2 regions of the Bacillus aquiflavi genome follow, and region 1 is predicted to be linked to the other one. Evidence: predicted binding sites of a transcription regulator. Region 1 holds the regulator's gene; the other holds the start of a gene.
What was found. Region 1 encodes LexA, which represses DNA repair genes until DNA is damaged. Its sites were predicted from a motif close to CGAACATATGTTCG; they were not measured.

Region 1 (3,217 bases):
TCTGATACCGCTTTTGTCATGTTCGAAATCGTTTGTGGCGTGTAATGATGCCCATACATTTTCTCGATTAACTGGGCGATTTCAGACATTGTGATACCTTTCTTGAATAGGTGAATCACCGTCTCTTCCAGCGTATCGTTTGAGCGCTTATAAGGAGCGATCGTCTGTTGTTTGAACTCGCCATTACGATCACGTGGGATTTGTATTGCCAAGTCGCCATACTCCGTGTGAAGCGTACGCGAATAAGACCCATTACGTGAGTTGCCTGAATTAAAGCCAATCCGATCATACTTTTCATAGTCTAGAAATTCTGTTAGTTCTGTCGCCAGCAGCGAATTGATTGCCATTTCCAAGTGCGAACGGAAAACCTCAGTAATATCTTGCTTTTTCACTAGTGCATCGACAATTTCTGTTGTAAACTGATTCATAGGGAAGACCTCTTTTCTAGGATTGGTTGTGGTGACTTAATTCTACCAAGAAAAGGTCTTCCTTTTTACATGGAATTTTTCATTTACACAAAATATTTTACACTCTCCGGATTCTCTATTAAAATTGATTATAATAATGTTGTGTATTTTTTATAAGTAAACGGACGGAGGATAAAATCATGTGTGGAAGGTTTACGCTGTTTACTAACTATGATGAGATTATTAAGCGTTTTAATGTTAAAGTGGCTTTTAATGAAAATGAGTATAAAGTGAGTTATAATATAGCCCCTTCTCACCATGTTGTGTCTGTCATTAATGACGGAGATAAAAATCGGCTTGGGTATTTAAGGTGGGGGCTGATTCCGCCTTGGGCGAAGGATGAAAAAATTGGTTACAACATGATTAATGCCAGAGCCGAGACATTAGCTGAAAAACCAAGTTTTAGCAATGCTTTTAAAAAGAAGCGTTGTTTAATTATCGCCGACTCTTTTTACGAGTGGAGGAAGACGCGAGAGCAAAAAATCCCTGTGCGGATAAAATTAAAAACAGATGAGCTTTTTGCTATGGCTGGGTTGTGGGAAGGTTGGCGAACCCAAAATAATGATGTTATTTATTCTTGTACAATTATTACAACGGAAGCAAATGAATTCATGTCATCAATTCATGAACGTATGCCCGTCATCCTAAAGCGAGAAGATGAAAAACGTTGGTTAGATCCGTCCATAAATAACATAAATGATTTGAAAGAGCTGTTAAAACCATTTGATAGTCATTTAATGGATTACTATGAAGTATCTCCCGAGGTAAATTCTCCGAAAAATAATGCACCACATTTAATTAAACAAGTTTAACATTTAAACGACGTTTGTTAGATGTGCAGTATTTGAAGGACAGTAGACTACATTTAGAGATTGTTATATTTATAGTTTCATATAAAAAAAAGGTCAAGTGCATAACTTGACCTTGCAGGTTAGTCTTTTTCACTTCCGCCTCGGTGCTGTGCGTCTCGAGTAACAAGCGTTTTTAACCAATGTTTCGAGCATTTGCTTCAAATACTGACTGTTGGCAAATTTTCAATTAGTTCTTCATCTTAATTAATGAATATGGCGGTAAACGCCTGTTACTTTTCCTAAAATAGTAACATTTCGCAAAATAATCGGTTCCATTGTTGAATTTTCCGGCTGCAAACGAATATAATCCTTTTCTTTAAAGAAACGTTTTACTGTTGCCTCATTCTCGTCTGTCATCGCAACGACAATATCCCCGTTATTTGCTGCTTGCTGCTGTCTAACAATAACATAATCTCCGTTTAAAATACCTGCTTCTATCATACTATTTCCGACGATTTCTAGCATAAATACTTTTGCATCAGTTGGCGCAAGGCTTTCAGGTAAAGGAAAGTACTCTTCAATATTCTCGATTGCAGTAATTGGCTGACCAGCTGTTACCTTTCCAACAACAGGTACATTGACGGCATTCCTTCTAGGAATATGAGCAGTTTCATCTACTTCTAGAATTTCAATTGCCCGCGGCTTTGTCGGATCGCGGCGAATTAATCCTTTACTTTCTAATCTTGACAAATGTCCGTGAACGGTAGAGCTTGAAGCTAGTCCAACAGCTTCGCCAATCTCCCTTACAGAAGGAGGATAACCTTTTCTTTTCACTTCTTCTTTAATGAATTCAAGGATATCTTGCTGTCTTTTTGATATCTTTTCCATTAAAACGCACCTCAATATGTATTATTGTTTTTTATTATAGCATGTATTTCCAATCGATACAAACATAAGTTCGAAAAAAATATTGACACAAACACTTGTTCGTATTATAATTAACAAAACAGAACACACATTCGAATAAGGGGTGTTTCACATTGAACTCTTTGTGGAAAAACTATTCATATATTATTCTCTTTTTTTCATTAATTTTCATATTCGCAACCATTTTAGTTGATCAAGCAGACCGTAGAAGTGATGATAATTACATATGTATAACTATTAAAGAAGGGGATTCTTTATGGAAGCTTGCTGAAGAATATAGTGATAAACATCATCTTACAACGAGTGAATTTATCGCTTGGATAGAAAAAACAAATGGAATTAACGGAAGCTATCTCGTTGCGGGTACAACATTAACGATTCCCGTTCTAAAGAATGAGCAGGAACAAACAACTTTAGTTAGTTCGGAAAAATATTGAATGAGGGATAACAATGAAAGCGATTATTTATTGTCGTGTCAGTACAACAAAGGAAACGCAAGAAACATCTTTAAAGCGTCAGGAAGAAGAATTGCTTCATCTTGCAAATGTATATAGCCTTGAAGTAGCAGCTATCATTAAGGAAAAGGCGAGCGGATATGAATTAGAGCGCGAAGGTATATTGAAATTGCTAGCAATGTTAAAGGATTCTGCAATTAGTGCTGTGCTTATACAAGATGAAACGAGACTTGGCAGAGGAAATGCAAAGATTGCATTGCTTCACTGTATTTTAAAGGAGAATGTAAAGCTCTATACAATTGCACATAACGGCGAATTGCAATTATCTGAATCGGACTCAATGGTGTTAAACATTGTTAGCATAGTTGAGGAATATCAACGAAAACTTCATAATATTAAAATTAAAAGAGGCATGATGCGTGCAATTGAAAAAGGCTATCGCCCAGAAAGAAACTTGAAAAATATAAATGAAAGCACTGGCAGAACAAAAATTGATGTGCCTATTGAAGAAATCATTCGATTGCGTAAAAATAAATTAACTTTTGCCGAAATTGCAGCCACATTAAGGGGATTTGGC
Region 2 (3,217 bases), 450 kb from region 1:
TCGGTTTAGGCAACAAAAAATCCTTTACAATGGAGAGGTCAGGTGGTTCCTGTCCAAATCCAATAGTAAAGGATTACCGTTATGGACAAGAATACACTACTTTCATCATTTGGTAAATGGGTTTCACCCATAAATATTCAAAGGCTTTCAAAACAAGTTGAACATCTTAAACAGGATTACTATACAAAGAAATTAACGACAGAAGCGTATATCAAGCTTTTACTGTTTGCCCAGTTGCACGAATTGGAAAGTCTACATGCTATCAGTGATGCTTTACTTGATGAGGATCTCCAGAAAACACTTGGATTTGAATCGATTAGTGCGTCGCAGTTATCTCGAAAAACGAATGACCTAAAACCAGAAATCCTTTCTACTTTGTTTTTGGATCTTGTTACTAAGATTCAAGGACATCACCATCAAAGTAAAAGGAATATGCCACTCAAAATCATTGATTCGAGTACACTCCCACTCAATTTAACGAATTACAAGTGGGCAAAATTCCGTAAAACAAAAGCAGGCGTGAAGCTTCATTTACGGCTCGTTTTCATGGATCAGGACACAGTTTACCCCGAAAAGGCAACCATCACAGTAGCGAAAGAACATGATAGAAATCAATTGGAAGTTCTCGTCGATGACAAAGAAGCCATGTATGTGTTTGACCGTGGATACGTCGACTATGAACGTTTTGACCGCATGACTGACGACGGATATTTTTTTGTTTCAAGACTAAAGAAGAATGCTGTTATTCGTGAGGTAGAATCCTTTTCTCTGCCTGATGACTGTACTGTTTTATCGGACAAAATGGTTTACATCGGAACGACTCAAAGCCGGGCAGAGAACCTTTTTCGCCTCCTTGAAGTGGAGGATACCAAAGGGAACATCCTTCGTTTAATCACAAACCGATTTGATCTGGATGTGGAAGAAATTAGCGAAATCTATCGATCACGTTGGGCCATAGAGCTATTCTTCAAATGGCTGAAACAAGTGTAGCGATCAAACATTTTTATGGTATGAGCGAAACAGCGATACAAAATCAAATTTACCTGGCACTCATTACCTACTGTTTGCATGTACTCATCCAGCTGGAGACGAAAAGCAAGAAAACATTGCTTCGAATCAGTCATTGGTTAAAGGCAGCCATATGGAAGCCTGCATACATTTGGCTCCGTCGTTTCGAAAAAAAAACAAGCACCTAGCTATTAACTGTCGTTGTCCCTTTGTCCGATTGTATATTTTTACCAAGTGGACAGTACCACCTTTATTCAAGGCTTTACCTTTTTGGTCCTTTTCCAGAAGAATATAATTACAGAATGTTCAAACGACTTTTATGCAACGCTAGTGATCTTTTTTATTGATTTCTTTTTTTGTAAATGGTCTAGTATTTCCAGTAAACGAATTAGTTTCCTTATCAAATACAGCTTTATATAATAATTCTTTATCCTTTCCGTTTCATAAGGTCTTAAATATATTTTGCTTCCTTCAATCGATTTCATTTGTTAAATGGCTTTCCTCATTAAAGATTATTTTTCTATAAAAGAATTCTTTACGCTTACGAGCATTCCTTTAGTAAAGTTAAAATAGCATATTTTACTGATGTCTACACATATATGCTTCTTTTTGTTCAGCTATTTTTTGATGAAAAATAAATGCCTCCTGTTGACGAATCCAACGTTCTAATCTCGTTTTTGCGAAATCAAATTCAACGTTAAAAGTTTGGGCAATGACTTCAATTCCTTCATTTTTTCTTTTAGGAAGCTTTATCTTTTCTAGCATAAATGTAGGGACACAGAATTGGTAGGCGAAGTTGCTTGCTTTCCATTCTTGATACGTTCTAAAGTAATGCGGCATCCGCAGTTGATAACCTGTATGAAATAAGATGTGGCATAGTTCATGAGCAAAATCCTGCCATTGCTGTTGTTTTGTTAGTTGTTCGTTTAAAAATATTCTGTATATACCGCCAATATTATTGGCTTCACTTTCCTCATCATAATAATGTATTTTGATGTTCAGGTTTTCGGCTATTTCTGTCATACTTATTTGCTCTGGTGAACTGATAGACATTGAAAAATATAAATCTCTTACAAAGTCTTCAAGAGGGGTAAAAACATATTTCATATAGTCACCTCACATAATAAAGAACGTATGTTCTATTATATTGTAAAATAAATCCCTATCAATTAAAAGATAGGGTTTCAAATAAGTGACTAAAATGATTATTTATTCCTATGAATAGTTAATATTTGTCCGTCATTTATCCTGCTTTCGATTAGATTAGTTCTCTTCATTTTTAATAATTTCCCACATTTTTTTCAATTTCCGTAAATCATCTTCATCTGATTTAGGCAATTCTTTAAACCAACGTTCAAGTTCGGGGTCATTAATGATGTTTTTAAATTCTTCGTCGCTGTTCACTCGGCTGCGATTGTCAGATCTACCAAGTAAATAATCTGTACTAACATTAAAATAATCCGCTATTTTTTGAAGGGTTTCTGTATCAGGTGTCCGGTTTCCATTTTCATATCCGGAAATTGATACTTTTGTTACGTTGATCCCTTTGCCTAATTGTTCTTGGGTTAATTTTCTTTCCAATCTTAGTTCTTTTAAGCGCTCACCTAACATTTAACCCACCTCGTTTCTATATACAACAATTATAAGTTAACAAGTAGATAACTTAAAGGTTTGTTAACAAAATGGAAACTTTTTTATTAAAAAAAGTTGAAAGTTAACAAATAGTTAATTATAATAGAATTAACAACAAGTTAACTAGAAGGGAGGTAATAAGTTGATTTTACAAAAATTAAAAAAATTTCGTACGAACGAGGGACTCACTTGCCAACAAGTAGCTAATTGTGTAGGTATTTCAAAGCAATACTATTGGATGCTCGAAAATGGCAGGCGCCGGTTAAATTACGATTTAGCAGAAAAAATTGCAAAAGTGTTTAAAACAAATCCCGATCATATTTTTTTAAATAATGGGTAAACTCCAAGTAAACAAGATGATGTTAGGGGGGTGGCTAATGAATTTAAAAATGATTGTCAATGATTTTCTGGCAATTTATGAAACTGAAACAGGCGAACGAGTCGTGAATGCACAGGAATTACACGAGATGCTTTTTACTTCAACACATTATAACGATTGGTTTCACCGGAATATCATAAGTATTGGATTTATTGAAGGGAGAGACTTTTACTCGTTTTTGAGTAAAACAAATGAAAT

Region 2: K6959_RS04415 (ImmA/IrrE family metallo-endopeptidase) is a predicted target of LexA. The motif match lies at 2,136-2,149, and genes of this name have one in related genera.

Annotation. Positions count from the first base shown of each region.
Region 1 covers NZ_CP082780.1:1,317,948-1,321,164, forward strand. Annotated here, with positions in the region: partial or broken gene K6959_RS06535 (IS256 family transposase) at 1-428, opposite strand, end outside; gene K6959_RS06540 (SOS response-associated peptidase) at 608-1,279, shown strand; gene lexA (transcriptional repressor LexA) at 1,523-2,146, opposite strand; gene yneA (cell division suppressor protein YneA) at 2,299-2,622, shown strand; gene K6959_RS06555 (YneB family resolvase-like protein) at 2,636-3,217, shown strand, end outside.
Region 2 covers NZ_CP082780.1:868,317-871,533, forward strand. Annotated here, with positions in the region: partial or broken gene K6959_RS04410 (IS4 family transposase) at 82-1,196, shown strand; gene K6959_RS04415 (ImmA/IrrE family metallo-endopeptidase) at 1,588-2,115, opposite strand; gene K6959_RS04420 (helix-turn-helix domain-containing protein) at 2,272-2,619, opposite strand; gene K6959_RS04425 (helix-turn-helix transcriptional regulator) at 2,783-2,980, shown strand; gene K6959_RS04430 (antA/AntB antirepressor family protein) at 3,018-3,217, shown strand, end outside.